Regions from separate parts of the Cronobacter sakazakii genome, predicted to be linked through region 2. Evidence: predicted binding sites of a transcription regulator. Region 2 holds the regulator's gene; each other region holds the start of a gene.
The links. Region 2 encodes PhoB, which activates phosphate uptake and scavenging genes when phosphate is short. Its sites were predicted from a motif close to CTGTCATAAAACTGNCNNAT; they were not measured.
Positions count from the first base shown of each region.

Region 1: rpoH (RNA polymerase sigma factor RpoH) is a predicted target of PhoB. The motif match lies at 3,709-3,728, and genes of this name have one in related genera.
Region 3: CSK29544_RS15705 (esterase-like activity of phytase family protein) is a predicted target of PhoB. The motif match lies at 2,195-2,214, and genes of this name have one in related genera.

Region 1 covers NZ_CP011047.1:1,251,514-1,258,571, reverse strand. The annotation lists gene CSK29544_RS05845 (4-aminobutyrate--2-oxoglutarate transaminase) at 1-1,035, opposite strand, end outside; gene pdxR (MocR-like pyridoxine biosynthesis transcription factor PdxR) at 1,154-2,647, shown strand; gene rpoH (RNA polymerase sigma factor RpoH) at 2,696-3,553, opposite strand; gene ftsX (permease-like cell division protein FtsX) at 3,815-4,870, opposite strand; gene ftsE (cell division ATP-binding protein FtsE) at 4,863-5,531, opposite strand; gene ftsY (signal recognition particle-docking protein FtsY) at 5,534-7,058, opposite strand, start outside.
Region 2 covers NZ_CP011047.1:4,332,014-4,339,071, forward strand. The annotation lists gene proY (proline-specific permease ProY) at 1-493, opposite strand, end outside; gene brnQ (branched-chain amino acid transporter carrier protein BrnQ) at 564-1,883, opposite strand; gene phoR (phosphate regulon sensor histidine kinase PhoR) at 2,282-3,595, opposite strand; gene phoB (phosphate response regulator transcription factor PhoB) at 3,618-4,307, opposite strand; gene sbcD (exonuclease subunit SbcD) at 4,506-5,720, shown strand; gene sbcC (exonuclease subunit SbcC) at 5,717-7,058, shown strand, end outside.
Region 3 covers NZ_CP011047.1:3,293,376-3,300,433, forward strand. The annotation lists gene CSK29544_RS15700 (methyl-accepting chemotaxis protein) at 1-743, shown strand, start outside; gene CSK29544_RS15705 (esterase-like activity of phytase family protein) at 795-2,150, opposite strand; gene CSK29544_RS15710 (4Fe-4S binding protein) at 2,251-3,105, opposite strand; gene CSK29544_RS15715 (dimethyl sulfoxide reductase anchor subunit family protein) at 3,105-3,941, opposite strand; gene CSK29544_RS15720 (DMSO/selenate family reductase complex B subunit) at 3,934-4,563, opposite strand; gene CSK29544_RS15725 (DMSO/selenate family reductase complex A subunit) at 4,550-6,934, opposite strand.

The DNA of each region.
Region 1 (7,058 bases), 1.4 Mb from region 2:
GGCAATCGCCGGGCAGTAGGTGCGTGCCTGGTTGAGCACTTCCTGTAAATGCTGGCCCAGCTCGTTCGCGCGCTGGCAGAGATTTTCCTGCTCAATCACATCCAGCACCGCGTGCGCCGCCGCCACCGCCAGCGGGTTACCGGCGTAGGTGCCGCCAAGGCCGCCCGGCGCAGGCGCGTCCATCACTTCCGCGCGCCCGACCACGCCCGAGAGCGGCATCCCGCCCGCAAGGCTTTTCGCCATCGTCAGCAGATCCGGCTTCACGCCGTAATGCTCCATCGCGAACAGTTTGCCGGTGCGCGCAAAGCCGCTCTGCACTTCATCGGCAATCAGCAGAATGCCGTGCTCGTCGCACAGCGCGCGCAGGGCCTCCATAAACGCCGGCGGCGCGACGTTGAAACCGCCTTCGCCCTGTACCGGCTCCAGCACGATGGCCGCGACCTGATCCGGCGCGATATCGGCTTTGAAAATACGCTCCAGGCTTGCCATCGCGTCATCCACCGACACGCCGTGCAGCGCGTTCGGGTATTGCGCGTGGAACACCGAGCCCGGGAACGGGCCGAAGCCGATTTTGTACGGTGCCACTTTGCCGGTGAGCGCCATCGTCATAAACGTGCGCCCGTGAAAGCCGCCGCCAAAAGTGATTAAGCCAGGGCGACGGGTATACGCGCGCGCGATTTTCACGGCGTTTTCCACCGCTTCCGCGCCGGTGGTGAAGAACGCGGTTTTCGCCGGGCCGTCAATCGGCGCGCAGGCGTTGATGCGCTCCGCAAGCGCCACATAGCTTTCGTAAGGGACTATCTGGTACGCCGTGTGCGTAAAGGCGCGCAGCTGGTTTTCGATGGCCTCCACCACGCGCGGATGGCGATGGCCGGTGTTCAGCACCGCAATCCCCGCTGCGAAGTCGATAATCTCGTTGCCTTCCACGTCCCACAGGGTGGCGTTGTCGGCTTTTTCGGCATAGAAGCCGCACATGACACCGACGCCACGTGGGGTGGCGCTCTGACGACGTTGGTTCAATTCTGAATTTTTCACCCGCATTCTCCTGCTGATAAACGTCACTTTTTAGCAACAAACCTGAAACAGTGACGTTTATTTACCCAGGCTATGGCCCTATAATCGAGTACCAGTTTCGAATAAATGAGGGATCCAATTGCATTCTTTAGTGTCCGATCTCTTATTGCTTCGCCTCGGCGAACAACGCGATGAACGCCTGCATAAGCGGCTTTATAACGCGCTGCGCCTGACTATCCTTGACGGCAGCCTGCCTGCGCAAAGCCGTCTGCCCGCCTCGCGGGATCTCGCGCAACAGCTCGGCCTTTCTCGCAACACAGTGTTAACAGTTTATGAACAATTGCTCGCAGAAGGATATGTGACCTCTCGCGCCGGCAGCGGCACGTTCGTCGCCGGAATGCTGCCGGACAGCCTGTTATCTGCGCCGCCGGTGGCACAGGGGCAGCACGATCGCGTTGCGCATGCGGGGTTCTCTTCGCGCGGGAAAACGCTGCTCGGGCAGGTCAGCGCCAGCCCCAAACAGTGGGGCGCGTTTATCCCCGGCGTGCCGGACGTACATGCCTTTCCGCATCAGCTTTTCAGCAAAATTCAGGCGCGGATCAGCCGCCGCCCCAGCCCGCAGCGCCTCACCTACAGCTGTCAGGGCGGCACGCCGGAGCTACAGCGCGCGCTGGTGGATTATCTGCGGGTGTCGCGATCGGTTCACTGCACGGCGGATCAGGTGTTGATCACCGAGGGCATTCATCAGGCTATCGACCTGGTGGCGCGTATGCTGTGCGACGGCGGTGATACGGCGTGGGTGGAAGAGCCCTCGTACTGGGGCATCCGCCATGTGTTGCAGATGAATGAGGTAAACATTACGCCGGTGACGGTCGACCGCGCGGGCATGGTGCCGCCGGAGAGCGCCGGAACACCGCCGCGGCTGATTTTCGTCACGCCGTCGCACCAGTATCCGCTGGGCGCGGTCATGAGCCTTGAGCGGCGTCAGCGCCTGTTAACGCTGGCGCGCCAGACCGGCAGCTGGATCGTGGAAGACGACTACGACAGCGAATTTCGCTTTTCCGGCCAGCCGATCCCGGCATTGCAGGGGCTGGTTGCGGACCCGCCGGTGATTTACATCGGCACCTTCAGCAAAACGCTCTATCCGGGCCTGCGCATCGGCTATGTGGTGCTGCCGCGCGCGCTGGCGCACGAGATGAAAACCGCGCATGCCGAGCTTTATCGCGGCGGCCATTCGATTATCCAGGCGGCACTGGCGGAGTTTATCGAGGCCGGGCATTACAGTGCCCACATCCGGCGGATGCGGCTGCTGTATGGCCGTCGCAGAGCGTGTCTGACAACGCTGATTACGCGCTATCTGGGGCCGGAGGCGCTGTCGGATTTCAGCGATAACGCCGGGCTGCATCTGGTGCTGAATCTGCCGGATGACGCGGACGATGTGGAGATAGCCCGTCTTGCCAACGCGCGCGATATTCTGGTGCGCCCGCTGTCGCGCTATTACCTGACGGAAAACCGGCGTCGCGGCCTGCTGATGGGATTCGCCTGCGTGGCGGAGGAGAAAATGGAGGGCGCATTTAAAGCGCTGCTGGCATGTATTGAAGCGGCTTATCCGGCGCTTTTACGCCGCGTATAAAACAAAACACCCCGCTTAAGGCGGGGTGTGTCATCAGGCTGACGCGGCTTACGCTTCTATCGCGGCACGCAGCTTTTTCATCGCATTTTTTTCAAGCTGACGCACGCGTTCGGCTGAGACGCCGTAGCGGTTGGCCAGTTCCTGCAACGTGCTTTTGTTGTCTTCATCCAGCCAGCGCGCGCGAATGATCTGCTGGCTGCGCTCGTCGAGACCCTGCATGGCGTCGGTCAGTTTGTCGGCGGCGTGTTCTTCCCAGTTGTCATCCTCAATGCCGTCGGCAAAGTTAGAAGACTTATCCTGAAGGAACAGCACCGGAGCCATCGGCTGGCTGTCACCCGCGTCATCGTCCGGGGACATGTCAAAGGTCATGTCCTGCGCGGCCATACGCGATTCCATTTCACGCACGTCTTTGCTGGAAACGCCCAGCTCGCGGGCCACCATTTCCACTTCGTCCTGGTTAAACCAGCCCAGACGCTGCTTGGTTTTACGCAGGTTAAAGAACAGCTTACGCTGCGCTTTGGTGGTGGCGACTTTCACGATGCGCCAGTTACGCAGCACATATTCGTGAATTTCAGCTTTGATCCAGTGCACGGCGAAGGAAACCAGACGCACGCCCACTTCCGGATTGAAGCGACGCACCGCTTTCATCAGGCCGATGTTGCCTTCCTGGATCAGGTCCGCCTGCGGCAGGCCATAGCCCGCGTAGTTACGAGCGATATGAACAACAAAACGCAGGTGAGACAGGATCAGCTTTTTCGCTGCTTCCAGATCGCCCTGGTAATGCAGCTTTTCAGCCAGTTCCCGCTCTTCGTCTGCCGACAACATCGGCCAGGCGTTGGCCGCCCGGATATAGGAATCCAGGTTACCGACCGGGGCTAAAGCTAAAGTTTGCATTTCTTTGGTCATTCAAATCCTCTCAATCGACATCGGACTGGCGTTCGTCCCCATCAGGCAACAAACGGGCCAGCATGTTTGAGCAACGAGAATATCAGCCACTCTTTTATCAGACCGTGAATTTATCCACAAGTTCACGTAAGGCTTGTGAATAAATTACGCACAAAATGTGACATTGCTATGAAAAAGCGTGGGCAGGAGAAGCAGAAGTTCACGGTACGCATCCCCTGCTGACGGGAACTCGTAGCAGGGGATGATTATAACAAATATTTTTTACTCGGGGGTAAAGTGACGTAAATGTTGCACGGTGGCAAGCCAGGCGGCCGCCCAGCCGATCATCGAACAGACCAGCAGCAGCAACAGACACTCATCGAAGGATAACCCGCTGATTTCAAAGGTGGTGCCGAAAACTTTCGCCACATCCGTCACCGCGGCGGATAGCCGCATCACCAGAATTTCTGACAGAATCAGTGAAAGTAATGCGCCGGTAAACCCGAGCAGCGCGCCGCCGTACAGGAAGGGACGCAGGATAAAACCATCCGTCGCGCCAATGAGTTTCTGCACGTTGATGGTGTCACGGCGCGCAAAAATGCTCAGGCGCACGCTGTTGCCGATAACCAGGAACACGGCCGCGACCATCAGTACGCCTATCATCGCCGCGACGCGCCCGACCAGCCCGGTGAGCGCCGACAGCCGCGCGAACCAGCTGTCATCCATGCGCACTTCGTCAACGCCCTGAAGCCTTGCCACGCGGTCACGCAGCGTGTTGAGCGCTTCGCTGCTCTGGAAATCGAGCTTCGGCTCGACCACCACTACCGCTGGCAGCGGGTTTTCTTCCAGCATATCCAGCGCGCCGCCAAAGCCCGACCAGTTGCGGAATTCGCCAAGCGCCTCGTCACGCGAGAGGTAATTGACCTTCGCCACGCCCGGCTCGGCCTGGAGCTGCCCCACCACCTGCTGCGCGGCGTTATCGTCGAGCGTTTTATCGAGATAGACCGTAATCTGCGGCGACGGGTAATACTGCGTCGCCGCCTCGCTGACGTTCTTATAAACCATGTAGCAGACGCTCGGCAGCGTCAGCGAAATGGCAATTACCATCACCGTTAAAAACGTGGCGAGCGGTTTGCTTTTCAAATCGGCAAGCGCGCCCTGCCAGGCGTAACGCACCTGTTCATTGATGCCGCCCTGACGCGATTTGCCTTTGGTGTTGGAGCCTTTATTTCGCTTCTGCACAGGCCGTCCTGTTTCACCGGAAGAACGCTGTTTACGGAAATTATCCAGTTTGTTGCTAAAGCGCCGGATTTCATTCAGCGCGTCACGTTTATTCACCAACACGGCCTCCATGCAAATGCCCTTCGCTCAGGGTGAGCACCGGGTAGCTGCGCCGTGAGATAAGCCCGGTGTCGTGCGTCGCCATTAATACCGTCACCCCGACGCGGTTAAATTCTTCGAAAAGACGCAGAATGCCTTCCGAGAGGGCGTCATCCAGGTTGCCCGTCGGTTCATCCGCCAGCAATACGGCAGGTTTATTGACCACCGCGCGGGCGATGCCCACGCGCTGCTGTTCACCGCCAGAAAGCTGAATCGGGAAGTTTTTCGCTTTGTCCAGCAGACCGACCTTATCCAGCGCCGCCGATACGCGACGGCGAATATCTTCGCCGCTGGCGCCCGCGATAATCAGCGGGATCGCCACATTATCGTAGACCGTTCTGTCCATCAGCAGATGGTGATCCTGGAAAATCATGCCGATCTGACGACGCAGGAACGGCACTTCACGGTTTTTCAGACGGCTTATCTCGTGGCCGCCAAACCAGATTTTCCCGGCGCTCGGCCGTTCGATACCGCAAATCAGCTTCAGCAGCGTACTCTTACCGGCGCCGGAGTGGCCGGTAAGAAATGACATCTCGCCTGGCCGCAGGTGGAACGTCACCCCCTGCAGCGCTTGTCTCCCACCGAGATAGGCTTTGCTGACATGTTCAAAGCGAATCATGGTTAATCCTCTCGGGCAAAAAGTGCCTCAATAAAGTCGCCCGCGTTAAACGGACGCAAATCTTCAATACGTTCGCCCACACCAATGTAGCGAATCGGAATACCAAACTGATCGGCCACCGAGAAGATCACGCCGCCTTTGGCGGTGCCGTCAAGCTTGGTGAGCGTAATCCCGGTCAGCCCTACCGCCTCGTGGAACAGCTTCGCCTGGCTGACGGCGTTCTGCCCGGTGCTGGCGTCGATAGTCAGCATCACTTCATGCGGCGCGTTCTCGTCGAGCTTTTTCATCACGCGGACGATTTTTTTCAGCTCTTCCATCAGGTGCGATTTATTTTGCAAACGCCCGGCGGTATCGGCAATCAGCACATCTACGCCGCGCGCTTTCGCCGCCTGGATGGCGTCGAAAATCACGGAGGCGGAATCCGCGCCGGTGTGCTGCGCGATAACCGGAATGTTATTGCGCTGGCCCCAGACCTGGAGCTGCTCCACCGCGGCCGCACGGAAGGTATCGCCCGCCGCCAGCATCACCGATTTGCCCTGTTGCTCAAACTGACGCGCCAGTTTACCGATGGTGGTAGTTTTACCCACGCCGTTGACGCCAACCATCAGGATAACAAACGGCGTTTTGCCTTCGACATTCAGCGGCTCGTCCACTTTCGCCAGGATCTCGCCCATCTCTTCTTTCAACAGGCCGTAGAGCGCCTCGGCATCGCGCAACTGCTTGCGGCTCGCGCCTTCGGTGAGATTGGCGATAATTTTACGCGTGGTGTCCACGCCCACATCAGCAATCAGCAACTGCTCTTCGAGCTCCTCGAACAGATCGTCGTCGATTTTTTTGCCGCGGAACAGACTGATAAATCCGGAACCGAGATTTTCTTTGGTTTTCAGCAGGCTGCGTTTAAGGCGCGCGAAGAAACCCTCTTTAGTGGGTTTTTCCTGCTCTGCAACCGGCGCGGTTTCTTCCTCTTCCGGCTCGGTTTCCAGCGCCGCTTCCGGGTCAGCCGCCAGCGCGACTAATTCTTCTTCGCTAATCGGCGCATCTTCAGCAATCTCGTGTGCATCGTGCGGCGTTTCCACCGCAGGCTCGACGGCTTTTTCTTCAACAGCCGCATCTTCAATGACGTCTTCTTCAACGATCGTTTCCGGGGCCGCTTCTGGCTGTGGCTCAGCGACAACTTCAGGCGCAAGCGCTACCGGCGCGCGGTTTTCTTCCTGCTCCGGCAGCCACTCTTCCGCTTGCGCAGCCGTTGGTTTTACGGCTTCCGGCTCTGCCTCAACCGACGTCTCGACAGTTTCCGGCTGCGCGGCCTCTTTTTCTTCATGCACCACGCTTTCGCTGACGGCCACGACGTCATCGGCGAATTTTTCAGACTCGGCCAGGGAGTGCGTGGTCTCCTGCGCGGTCGTTTGCGTCTGCGAGTCAGGCTCAACGCGCGCTTCTGTCGCCGCGGGTTGTTCTGTTACGTGTTGTTCTTGTTGTTCGGCTTCCGTTTCTGCCTGCTCTTTCTGGCCAAAACCCAGCCAGGAA
Region 2 (7,058 bases):
CGATCATGATGATAATGGTGGCGACTTTAAAGAACGAGAACCAGAACTCCAGCTCACCGAAGACTTTCACGCTCATCAGGTTAATGGCGCAGATGATAAGCACCACGCTCAGTACCCAGACCCAGTGCGGCACCGTCGGGAACCAGACACCCATATAGATGCCGAACGCGGTGACGTCGGCAATGGCGACAATCAGAATTTCAAAGCAGTAGGTCCAGCCGGTGATATAGCCTGCGAGCGGGCCAAGGTTATCCTGCGCGTAGCGAGAAAATGAGCTCGCCGCCGGGTTATGCACCGACATTTCGCCAAGCGCGCGCATGATGATATACGCCGCCACGCCGCCGATAATGTAAGCCAGCAGTACGCTCGGGCCCGCCATTTTGATGGCGTCCGCCGAGCCGTAAAACAGGCCGGTGCCAATCGCTGAACCCAGCGCCATAAAGCGGATGTGTCTTGTACTCAATCCGCGCTTGAGCTTGTTCTCGTTTTCCATCTTTCCAGTACCACGTCATACAATAAAAAACCACGGAGCCAGGCCCCGTGGTTCAACAATCAACCGACGATCAGTGAGCGGTGGTTGTCACGCTCCGTCCGGCCGCACGATCCCAGAGCGCCGCCGCCAGCGTAATCGCGACGGCCGGCAGCAGCCAGGCCAGCCCCTGATCCGCCATCGGCAGTTTCTGAGTCCAGGCCGGAAGGATACCGCTTATCGCCGAGGCTTTCACCCCATCAATCAAACCAAACAGCAGACTGACCGCCATCGCCGGGGCGATAACACGGCCCGAATTATGCCACCAGCCGCGGGTAAAGCTCAGCACAACGAGTGCGATACACGGCGGATAGATGGCCGTCAGCACCGGAATGGAGAACTGAATCAGCTGGCTTAAGCCAAGGTTCGACACCACCATCGAGAAGAGACCCAGGATAAACACCAGCGCGCGGTAAGAGAGCGGCAGATACTGCGCGAAAAACTCAGCGCAGGCGCAGGTCAGGCCGACCGCCGTCACCATACACGCGAGGAAGATCAGCGCCGCCAGCAGGAAGCTGCCCGCACCACCGAAGGTGTGCTGAACATACGCATGCAGAATCGCCGCGCCGTTGGCGGACTGATCCACCAGCGTCGCGCTGTCAGAACCGAGACGGAACAGCGCCAGGTAGAGCAGCGTCAGGCCGACGCCCGCCATCAGGCCCGCGAAAATGGTGTAGCGCGTCAGCAGACGAGAATCAGACACGCCGCGCGAACGCGCCGCGTTGACGATAACAATCCCGAACACCATTGCGCCGAGCGTATCCATCGTCAGATACCCGTTCACGAAGCCGTTAGAAAACGCCGCTTTCTGATAGGCGTCTGTCGCCACGCTGATATCACCCGCCGGCCAGACAATCGCCGCCACCGACAGCACCACCAGCGCGATGATTTTCAGCGGGGCCAGGAAGTTGCCCACGGTATCCAGCAGTTTGCCCGGATAGAGCGACACCAGAATCACCAGCGCGAAATAGACCAGGCTGTAGATGAGCAGCGGCAGCGCGCCGTCGCCGGTGAGCGGCGCAATACCCACTTCAAACGACACGGTCGCGGTGCGCGGCGTCGCGAACAGCGGCCCGACGGCCAGATAGCACACCGTCGCCAGCAGAATGCCCGCGACGCGGCCAATCGGATGGCTCAGGCTGTCAACGCCACCGCCAACTTTCGCCAGCGCCACCACGGTCAGCACAGGCAGACCCACGGCGGTAATAAGAAAGCCGATCGCCGCCGTCCAGACATGCGGACCGGCCTGCAAACCAACCATGGGAGGGAAAATAATATTGCCCGCGCCGACAAACAACGCAAAGGTCATAAACCCCAGTGCGATAATGTCGCGCGATTTTAAACGATGGGTCATAAGATTTACTGCCTGTGGATGTGGTGTTGAAATTGACTAATTTTTTATCGCCAGTCACCTGACGAAAACGCGGCTATTTGCAGAGCTGACAGCGGGATATGCTTCCCGATTACGCTGGCGAAGAATTGTTTTTCGATTTACCAGGTAAAAACAGTCGGTCTGGCAATAGCAGGGGCGCAATTTAAACGCTTATAACGTTTAAAGGCAAGACAGGATCGTAAAACCAGACCTTTATGCCAGATCTAAGTTTCAGAGCAGTGATAAAATCTAAAATCGTAAAAAACCTCCGGCGATTCGCGCGAGCAAAAAAGCGACAAACGCTGTAAAAAGCGTTCAGAGTCGGCGAAAAAATGAATAAGGCCAGCTTATGGCTGGCCCTGGAAAGAAAGGTTGACGAATTAAGCGTCAGAAAGCGCTTTGGCGGGCGCGGAGACGATTAACCGCTCCGGCAGGAGGAAGGAAAACGTCGTGCCTTTGCCAGGCGTACTTTCAATCTCCAGACGCGCGTCGTGGTGCGTCAGCGCATGTTTCACAATCGCAAGCCCTAACCCGCTGCCGCCCGTCTGGCGCGAGCGCGCTTTATCAACTCGATAGAACCGCTCAGTGAGGCGCGGAATATGCTCCGCAGCAATCCCCGGCCCGGTGTCCGCCACGCTAAAGCGCGCGCCGTTCGCCACGTGCTCCCAGCGCACCGTGATGTGCGTCCCGGCAGGCGTATGGTTGACCGCGTTATACACCAGGTTTGAAATCGCGCTACGCAACTGCTCGTCGTTGCCAAGCACTTTAAGCTGCGGATCGACCTCAAACGTGAAGGTATGCTTCTGCTGGCTCAGCGTCTGCGCCTCGCGCTCCACCACCCGCAGCATCATCGGCACGTCGATGGTTTCGTTAAGCTGCATCGCGGGTGCCGCCTCGATTTTCGAGAGCGTGAGTAGCTGTTTCACCAGCCCTTCCATGCGGAAGGTCTGCTCGCGCATGGTGTGCAGCGCTTTTTCACGCAGCGGCCCTTCGAGCGTCTGCTCGTGCATCATCTCCAGATACCCCTGCAACACGGTGAGCGGCGTGCGCAACTCATGGCTGACGTTTGCGAAGAAGTTGCGCCGCGCGCCTTCGAGCTGATGCATCTGCGTGACGTCGCGCGCCACCATCAGCAGTTGATCTTCGCTGTACGGCATCACGCGAAACTCAAGATGACGCCCGTTATTGAGCACCAGGTGCAATGGCCGGTTGAACTCCTTGCCGCGCAGATAGCTGGTGAATTCCGGGTAGCGCAGCAGGTTTAAGATGTTCTGGCCGTTATCGTCGGGCCAGCGCAGGCCGAGAAGCTGTTGCGCAAGGCCGTTACACCAGAAGATGACGCCCTCTTCCGTGGTCAGCACCACGGCGTCCGGCAGGGATTCCGCGCCGCTGCGAAAGCGTTTGATAAGATTGCCCAGTTCGCGGCGGCGTTTTTTATTGCGCAACTGCATCTGGTGCAGGCCGTAGAGCAGCGGCTCCCAGCTCCCGCTGCCGGGCGGCGGCGTCATGCTGCGATCCACCCACAGCCACCAGGAGAGCCGCAGCAGATTCCAGAAATGCCAGATAAGCAATCCGGTCACTGCCGCCAGTAAAAACCATGCCAGATAGCCGAATATCGCCCCGAGCACCAGCGCCGGAATACAGCAGAGCAACAGCTCCAGCACCAGTCTTTTCCATGACAGCCGTTCCAGCACGCGTCACACTCCTGTTTTGGGTTTAAAAACGGGTTGAGAACCGATAACCCGTGCCGCGCACCGTCTGAACCATTCTGTCATGACCACTCTGCTCCAGCGCCTTACGCAGGCGGCGGATATGCACATCCACGGTGCGATCTTCGACATACACATTGGTGCCCCAGACGTTATTCAGCAGCTGTTCGCGGCTGTAAACGCGCTCCGGGTGCGTCATAAAGAAGTGTAACAGCTTGAATTCGGTCGGCCCCATATCGAGGGGATTTTCGCCGGTCATCACGCGGTGGGATGACGGATCGAGGCTTAAGCCCTGCATTTCGATAACTTCATCAACGGCCATCGGCGAGATACGGCGCATAACCGCTTTAATACGCGCCACCAGCTCTTTCGGGGAGAACGGTTTGGTAATGTAATCGTCAGCCCCGGTTTCCAGGCCACGCACGCGATCTTCTTCTTCGCCGCGCGCGGTCAGCATCACCACAGGAATTTCGCGGGTCAGCGCTTCGCGTTTGATATGTTTAATAAACTGGATCCCCGATCCGCCGGGCAGCATCCAGTCCAGCAAAATCAGATCGGGCCAGGGCTCATTGAGTTGATTCACCGCACTGTCATAATCTTCCGCTTCCACCGGCTGGAAGCCGTTTTGTTCCAGTACGAAACACACCATCTCGCGGATAGGTGCTTCATCTTCAACGACCAGAATACGTCTCGCCATGATTCGCCCTGTTAAATAAAGTAAACAGTATGTTATGCGGCGCCATTATGCGTCAGATTTATGACAGATTTATGAAAAAGATGACCGTTAGATGACCTGTCAGCACGCCGGGAAAAACCCGGCGGCGCGACGAAACAGGACACCCGCCGTACTGGATGTTTATAATCCCCTTCTCGCTTTTTCGCCACAGGGCATTCCATGCGTATTCTGCATACCTCAGACTGGCATCTTGGACAAAATTTTTACGCCAAAAGCCGTGCCGCCGAACATGAAACTTTTCTCGACTGGCTGCTGGAGGCGGCGATAGCGCATCAGGTGGATGCGATTATCGTCGCGGGCGACATCTTCGATACCGGCGCGCCGCCAAGCTATGCGCGTGAGCTCTACAACCGCTTTGTAGTCAAACTCCAGGCGGCGAACTGCCCGCTTATCGTGCTTGGCGGCAACCACGATTCGGTCGCGACGCTCAATGAATCCCGCGAACTGCTGGCCTGCCTGAACACGCAGGTTATCGCGAGCGCGCAGCTCACGCCAGAAACGCAGGCCACGCTTTTGTACCGCCGCGACGGCGAGCCGGGTGCCGTGCTCTGCCCGGTGCCGTTTTTACGCCCGCGCGACGTACTGCGAAGCCTCAGCGGGCAGTCAGGCCGTGAAAAGCAGCAGCAACTGCTGGAAGCCATCAGCCTGCACTACCAGCAGAGCTATGAGGCCGCGTGCGCGCTTCGCGGCGAGCGTAACCTGCCGATTATCGCGACCGGCCATCTGACCACCGTCGGCGTGACCAAAAGTGACGCGGTGCGCGACATCTATATAGGCACGCTCGACGCCTTCCCGGCGGACCGCTTTCCGCCCGCCGATTATATCGCGCTCGGACATATTCACCGCGCCCAGAAAGTGGCGGGCTGCGAGCATATCCGCTACAGCGGCTCGCCGATTGCGCTGAGCTTTGATGAAACCGGCAAAGAGAAAAGCGTTTATCTGGTGGAGTTTGCAGACGGCAAACTGCGCGATGTCACAGCCCTGCCGGTACCGGTCAGCCAGCCGTTGGCGGTGCTGAAAGGCAGTCTGGAATCCATTACCGCGCAGCTCGAACAGTGGCGCGACGCGCCGGATGAGCCGAAAGTCTGGCTCGATATCGAAATCGACACCGGCGAGTTTCTGCATGATATGCACCGTCAGATAAGCCAGCTTACCGAAAGCCTGCCGGTGGAAGTCGTCCTTCTGCGTCGCAGCCGAGAAATGCGCGAGCGCGCGCTCGGCACGCTCAGCACCGAAACGCTCAGCGAGCTGGGGCCGGAAGAGGTGTTTGAACGCCGCCTGGAGCTGGAATCGCTTGAGGAGCCGGAGAAAGCGCGCCTGCGCACGCTCTTCGCCCGCACGCTGGAGAGCCTGCACGAGGAGGACGAGGCATGAAAATCTTAACCCTGCGCCTAAAAAACCTGAACTCGCTGAAAGGCGAATGGAAAATCGACTTTACCGCCGAACCGTTCGCGAGCAACGGGCTCTTCGCCATTACCGGCCCGACCGGCGCGGGCAAAACCACGCTGCTCGACGCCATCTGCCTTGCGCTCTACCACCGCACGCCGCGCCTGAACGCGCTGTCGCAAAGCCAGAATGACCTGATGACGCGCGACACCGCCGAGTGTCTGGCGGAAGTGGAGTTTGAAGTCAAAGGCGTCGCCTGGCGCGCCTTCTGGAGCCAGAGCCGCGCGCGCGGCCAGCCGGACGGCAATTTACAGGCCCCGCGCGTGGAGCTGGCGCGCTGCGAAGACGGCAAAATCGTCGCCGATAAAATCAAAGACAAACTCGACAGAATTGCCGCGCTGACGGGCCTGGATTACGACCGCTTCACCCGTTCGATGATGCTCTCGCAGGGGCAGTTTGCCGCGTTTCTCAATGCCGAAGCCAAAGCGCGCGCCGAACTGCTGGAAGAGCTGACCGGCACCGAAATCTACGGTCAGGTCTCGGCGCGTATTTTCGAACAGCATAAAGAAGCCCGCAGCCAGCTTGAGAAGCTTGAATCGCAGGCGCAGGGCGTGCGGCTGCTGGACGAAGCGCAACGGGAAAGCTTAACCACAGGTTTGCAGGCGCTTACTGACGAGGAAAAAACGCTGCTTGCCCGCCAGCGCCAGTTACAGCAAGAACACCTGTGGCTGACGCAGCGTACCGCGCTTGCCAGCGCGCTCGACGCGGCGCGCCATGCGGCGGCGGCGGCAGATCAAGCACTACAGGCCGCCGCGCCGGATCTCGCGCGGCTTGAAGCGGCGCTACCGGCGGAAAAACTGCGTCCGGCGTGGCTGCGCTGTCAGGAGCTGGAAACCGCCCTTACCGCCACCGGTCGTCAGCATGAAGAAGTAAGCGTTCGCTTACAGGAAAGCCAGCAGCGCCGCCGGGAGATCCGCCAGGCCGCCGCACAACAGGCGCAGGCGCAGACGGCAGAACTCACACAACTTGGCCAGTGGCTGACGGAGCATGACCGCTTTCGCCTCTGGAGCAGCGAGCTCGCGGGCTGGCGCGCGGTGCTGGCGCAGCAGAAACGCGACCGCGACCAGCTACGCGCGCTGAACGAGACGCTCGACGCCACCCGCCGCAAGCGCGACGCGCTGCCGGACGCCGGGCTTACGCTCTCGCCGGAGGACGCCGCGCAGGCGCTGGCGCAGCTTAACGAACAGCGTCCGCTGCGCCAGCAACTTGCAACGCTCCAGTCATCCTTTACGCCCCTGACGCGCCGTAAAGCGCGCCTGCAGGAGA
Region 3 (7,058 bases), 1.0 Mb from region 2:
ACTCCAGCCAGAGCGTGGCCCACGCCGCGGAAGAGATCGCCGCCGGTAACGTCGATCTCTCGGCGCGTACCGAAGAGCAGGCCGCGTCGCTTGGCGAAACCGCCGCCAGCATGGAACAGCTGACCTCGACCGTGAAGCACACCTCGGAGAACACCGCCGAGGCGAATAAGCTCGCGGGCAATATGCGCAGCGCCGCCCAGGAAGGCAACGCGATTGTCGAAGAAGTTGTCGTCTCCATGCAGGAGATCGAATCAAGCTCTAGCAAAATCGACAACATTATCGGCATTATCGAAGATATCGCCTTCCAGACTAACATCCTGGCGCTCAACGCCGCGGTGGAAGCCGCCCGTGCGGGTGAGCAGGGTCGAGGTTTTGCGGTGGTGGCAAGCGAAGTGCGTAATCTGGCGCAGCGCTCGTCGGTGGCCGCGAAGGAGATCAAAGAGCTTATCGAGCAGTCCGGCGAGCAGGTGGTGCTGGGCAGTGACCGCGTGGCGCGTGCGGGCGAGAGCATGAAGCGCATCATCGGCTCGATTAAACAGGTTTCTGAGTTGATGTCAGAAATCACGCTCTCCACCGGCGAGCAGAGCCGTGGAATTGAGCAGATTAACCAGGCCGTCGCGCAGATGGATTCCGTTACCCAGCAGAACGCCGCGCTGGTGGAAGAAGCCTCTGCCGCCGCCCACTCGCTGAAAGAGCAGTCACAGCTGCTCAATCAGGCGGTCGCGGTGTTTAAATTGAGCTAACGGTTGTAAAACGAGTCAGGGCAGGTGTCGGCCTGCCCTTTTTTATTGCCTTTACAGCGGTTTATCGAGCTTTATCACCCACAGTTCATTCTGCGAGGCGGGTTTTCCCAGCGGCTTAATGCCGATTTTGCTGGCAACCGGCTTGCCGTCCAGCGTCAGATGCCCCTGCCCGTCGACGTTGTAGTCATCCATCTCTTTTTTATCGCCCTGCGGCTCCAGCAGCTCTGACTGTAAACCGAAGTCGTTATCATTGATGACCGCGAGGGTTTGCGGGTCGATAAGCGCCAGCCCTTCCGCTTTCTCCTGCTGCCAGCCCAGTTCCCGCAAATCCACCGCCAGCTGCTTTGTGGCGAGCTTCACGCCGCGCGCGTTGAGTTTTTCCGCATCGTCGAATTCCGGCGGCTCGGTCTTATCCAGCGTGCTCAGATCGGTGGCGTTACTGAGATCGACCACATAGACGCGGTTACGCATGGTTTTGTTCTTATCGCCACCCTGTTCGATAAGCAAAATGCGGTGGTCGTCCAGCGCCACGATATCGCCGATTTTGGCATCTTTGGCTTTTTTATAGACGTCGATGTCGATCGGATAACCGTACATCGCGGTTTTGCCGGTCGCCGGGTCAAAACTCACCAGCCGCGTAAAGCGCGCGGTGTTTTTGGTTTTGCCGTCGATATCCAGCGTGCTCTGCACCGCCGCGATAATGCGCCCGTCCGGCATCCGGGTCAGCCCTTCGAAGCCGCGGTTAGGCTGACGCCACTTAATGATATTCGGCAGACCGCCGGCCACGCCCTCTTCGCCCTTGCCCGCCTGCGGGCCATGTTTAGCAAGGATTGCGCCGCTGGCATCCACATGAATAATAAACGGGCCATATTCGTCACACAGCCAGTAGCCGCCCTTGCCGTCCGGCGTGATCCCTTCGGTATCCAGCCCGCGTTTATCACCGGTGAGCGTTTGCAGCGCGTCGTTAAGCGCCAGCTCGTTGGTGGCGCCGATGAGCCCGGCGGGCAGCGGCAGACCGCTGATATTGCCTTTATCGTCATGCAGCGGCATCGGATCGCTCGCCTGCGCCTGGTCTTTACTGACGCGAATGGTCATCATCAGCGGCGTGTACTCCGGGCTTGCGAAGATTTTCGACTCCTGCTTGCCCATTTTCGGCGAGTCGGCGTTGGGGCCGCGGTCGGTGACGGTCGCGAAAATCAGGTCATCGCCCTCTTTGCGTAAAAAAAGCAGGCCGGAGCCCACACCCACCGGCAGGCCGTCGGGAAATGCGCTGGCATAATTGCCGGAATAGACCACATGATCTTCCTGCGGAAACGTCACGATATAGCGTTCCACCTGCGGCGCGGCGGCAAGGGAACAGAGCGGGAAAAGCGCCGCGAAAGCGAGCGTAAGCGGTTTGAATTTCATGGTTCTCAGATCCAGAGTCGGGGTGACACTGTTATAAGACGCAGGCGTGACAGATTAATGACAGCGCCCTTTTCTCCTGTGGATTCAGCGAGTCACCGCGTTAACCGCTGCGCATGCTGAAGCCGTGACGCTGACAAACCGGGCACACTTTCTCGCCCGGATGCCAGGCGCGCCACGGCTCGCCGCAGAGCTCGCAGCGGGCGTGATGCAACGCCCGGCGAATCAACGGCCCGGCGTCGCCCTCCGTTATCGTTATAGCATCAACCGGGCACACCGCCGCGCAGTCGCCACAGCCATCGCAACGTCCTGTATTGAGCGTGAAATCCTGTTCACCAAAGCGAATCGCGCCGCTGGCGCATGCCCGGCCACAGGCACCGCATAACAGGCAGCGCGTGGTATCCAGCATGACGGCGTATGCGCATAAAAATGCCCCTGCCGCGTGCCGGGTGGCAACGTCGTGCGCTACGCGTGCGCGTTCACCGTCCGGGCGCAGCAGACGGCGCTTCGCCTCACCTGCCGCCGGTGAAACTGCAACACACTGCCAGCCCGGCTCGCCGCGCTTTTTCAGCCACAGGTTAAGTTCAGCCAGTGGCCGCAGCCAGAGCGGGTAACGCGTGAGATCCACCGCGACCGCGCGAATGCGGTAAAGCGTGTGCCAGAGCATCAACTCCTCTGCCGCGACAGGCTGGGTAAACGGCCCGAGCAGCACGCCCTCGCGGTGAATTCGCGCCAGCGGTACGAGATCCTCCAGCGCGTCCGCCGGGCAGACAAACAGGCAGATCCCGCAGCCGGTACAGCGCTCCGACGTGAGAATAACCTCATGATGGTGGATAGCCAGCGCGCCTGACGGGCAACGTGTCACGCAATAATCGCAGCGGCTGCGGGCCAGCCGTTTCCTGGCGCAGCGCGCGCCCACACAGGGCTGTGCGGGCGCGAAGGTGTCAAAGAGATCCATCAGCCATCAATGGAGAAAAACGCCAGACGCAGCAGCAGTTCGCCGATGAGTATCAGCGCGCTGCCGGTCATTTGCGACGAGCGCGAGCCATAAGGGCGCGTCAGCCCCGTCATCAGCAGCATCGCGCCCGCGGCTGAGCAGCACCAGCCGGTAAGACGCAGCCCGGCGCAGGCGTTGAAGGCCGACAGCGGTTGCAGCGGAAACGTCACCGGTACGATAGCCTGCGCTAAAAAGTGATAGTACGCAGGCTGAATGAGAAGCCGGATCAATACTACCGCCAGCGCCAGCAGCGAGAGACGCCGGCTGGCGGCGAGCTCTGCCTGCGCGTTGAAGGCCGGACGCAACGCGAGGCGCAGTTGTAACAACGACGCGCCGATGAGCACGACTGAACCCAGGAACATGGCCCAGGTGTTGACGTGCTGCCAGGTGACGACAGACGCGTGGCAGTAAATGGACGCCATGGCCACCATATCCGCAAGCCCCGCCAGCACCGTCAGCCACAGCAGCGGCCACGGCACGGTGCGTTTCATTATCAGCAGCAAAATACTGATAGCCAGCAGCGCCATAAACACGCCCGCGAGCGCAATCTCCCGGCTGAGCCAGGAGCTGGAGAGATGGCGCAGCGCATTAAAGGCGTTGAGCGGATAACCCAGATGCAGCGTAGAGGCGAGCAAACCGATCGCCGCCGCAACGCCCACACAAACCAGCGCAGGCAGCGTCGCGAGCGTGTGTCGCCCCGCGCGCGGCATCTGCCCGGCGGTGAAGCAGAGCATCAGCGTAAAGCCCACTGCGCCCTGCATGAACAGCGTAAAAATCACTAACGGAAACTCATGCATCGTGCTGTTCCTCCTGCTGCGCGCCCTGATGCGACTTAATGACCAGATTGGGTCTGGTGACAGATGACGGCGGCAGCCCTTTTACGTCACAGAGCGCGCCGAAGCGTTCGCGCAGCGCGCTAATCGGGCCGAACTGAATCGCCCCGAGCGGGCACGTGGCGACGCACATCGGCGGCTCGCCCTGCGCCAGGCGATCGACGCAGAAATCGCATTTCGACATCTGCCCGGTCTGCGTATTACGCTGCGGCGCGCCGTAAGGGCACGACCAGGCGCAGTAACCGCAGCCGACGCATTTGTCGGTGTTTACACGCACGATGCCGTCGCCGTCGCGCTTGTGCATGGCGGTCGTCGGACAGTTGCGCGTGCAGATGGGATCGGCGCAGTGGTTGCACGAAATCGATAAGGTATAAGCGAAGACGTTTTGCATTAGTCCGCCTGCGCCGGTCGGCGTGAAGCCGCCGCCGTGAACTTCATAGACGCGCCGAAAGCGCCGCCCCGGTTCGAGATTATTTTTGTCTTTGCACGCCACCTGGCACGCTTTACAGCCGGAGCAGCGCGACGAATCGATAAAAAAGCCCAGCTGCTCGCCGCTGACCGGGGGATAATCCTTAAACTGGCTCATGTCTGGTTACCTCAACGAGCAGGGTTTGATGGGCGTTGCCTTTGGCAAGCGGAGTGATGCGCGCGCTGGTGAGCACATTCGGACAGCCGCCGTTATCGACGCCTTCCGCGTCCGGCTGCCACCAGGCGCCTGCCTGCATCGCCACCACGCCGGGAATAATGCGCGGCGTCACGTCGGCGGGAATGCGTACCACGCCACGATCGTTATAAATCCGCACCAGATCGCCCTGCTGAATGCCGCGCGCGTCGGCGTCCTGCGGGTTGATCCAGAGCTGCTGGCGCTGTACCTCCTGAAGCCACGGATTGGCGTATTGCGTCGAATTGGCGCGGTTTTTCCCCTTCCACGTGATGAGCTGTAGCGGGTATTTGTCGCGCAGCGCGTCTTGTGGCCCTTCTTTCGCGGGCACATAGTGCGACAGCGCCGGGATCTCCGGGTGGTTCATCTCCCACAGCCGTTTTGAGAAGATTTCGATTTTGCCGGAGGGCGTCGGGAACGGATGGTTATCGGGGTCAAGAATGTTCTCTTCAAACGCGACATACGGCGGCGATTTCAGGTAGACGTGCGGTTTTTTGCAAAGCCCGGCAAAATCCGGCAGGTCGTGATCCGCCAGCGCCTCGCGGGTTTTCTCCCAGATATGTTCCACCCACTGTTTTTCACTGCGCCCTTCGCTAAAACGCGCCTCGATGCCGAGCTTGCGCGCGACCTCGCGCAGCCAGTCGTAGTCCGAGCGGCGCTCAAACTCCGGCTCCACCAGCTTTTGCGACAGCAGCAGATAGTTGCCAGTGCCCCAGGTTTCGCCGATGTTCCAGCGCTCCATAAAGCTGGTTTCTGGCAGCAGCAGATCGGCGTAGCGGGCACTTGGAGTGAGGAAGAGATCGCTTACCACGATAAACTCAACCTTGCTTTCATCTTCCAGCACTTTCACAGTCTGGTTGATGTCCGGGTTCTGGTTCGCCAGATAATTGCCCGCGAGATTAAAGATGAATTTGATGTTGCTGGTGAGCGTTTCAGCGCCTTTTAAGCCGTTTGCCGGCGTGACTTTCGCCGCGTCGTCACAGGCCTGCACCCAGTTCATGATGGAGATTTTTTCCGCCACCGGGTTCGGCACGCTGTAGGGATCGGCACAGAACAATCGGTTGCCGATGCCGCCGTAGCCGGCGGCCCAGCCGCCCTTCACGCCGACATTGCCGGTGATGGTGGCAAGCAGCGTGGAGCCGCGCGCGGTGCGCTCGCCGCAGATATGGCGCTGCGGTCCCCAGCCCTGGATCAGCGCCGCCGGTCTGGTGGTGGCGTAGTCGCGGGCAAGCTGGCGGATGGTTTGCGCGGGTACATGGGTGATGCGCTCCGCCCACTCCGGCGTTTTTTTCACGCCATCTTTTTCTCCAGAGAGATACGCCATCAGCGATTCGCCCGCCGGTACGCCTTCCGGCATCGTATTTTCATCAAAACCAATGGCGTGACGCACGATAAACGCGCTGTCGTGCAGGTTCTCGCTGATGATGACGTACATCATCGCGTCCATCAGCGCGTTATCGGTGGTGGGCAGCAGCGGCACCCACTGATCGGCGAGCGACGCCACGGTGTCGGAGTAGCGCGGATCGACCACGATAAACCGCGTACCGTTGCGCTTCATCTGCTGAAAGTAGTGGTTAGTGTGACCAAAAACGGTTTCGTTCGGGTTATGGCCCCAGAGGATCACAAGCTTTGTGTCTTTGAGCGTATCGAGCGTGCTGCCGCTGGCGGCGGTGCCATAGGTATAGGGCGTGGCTGCGGCGGTGTTTCCCATACTCACTGAGTGATAGGACTCCAGATAACCGCCGGTCAGGTTCAGTAAACGCCGCGCCATTTTATCGCCGGAGAACGCGCCGCCGGAGACCGCCGTGTCGGTGTGCATAAAGCGCGATGCCGGGCCATATTTCGCGGTAATACGCCGCAGGTTATCGGCGATAAGGGTGGTCGCCTCATCCCAGCTGATGCGCTCGAACTTCCCTTCGCCGCGCTTGCCGACGCGCTTCATCGGGTATTTCAGCCGGTCCGGGTGGTAGACAAACTGACGATACCCGCGCCCGCGCACGCAGGCGCGCATCAGCGGCATATCAGGATCCACCTCGTTATCCGGGCAGGTGGAGATACGCGTCACTACGCCTTCTTTAACGTGCGCGCGGATATCGCATTTGCCGCCGCAGTCAAAGGTGCTGCACGTCGGCACGATGTTTTCAGCGGCCTCTGCCTCTGCTACAGGCGCATCAGCGTTAGCCTTGCCGGCCTTCACAAAAAGCGGCGCGGCCGCCAGCGCCGAGGTGGCGCGCAGAAAGTCGCGGCGCGACAGCCCGCCCTCGTCTGGCCCATCCTTTTGGGTTAGTGGTTTCATTCTGTTCCCTCATCAAAAGGGCGTATTCTGCAAAGCCCCGAAACGGGAAAGCTTGATGGTTATCAATGGGAAAAAATTGAATGTCGCGTAGCGGAAAGTTTCAGAAAAACGGGCGGGAAGAAAG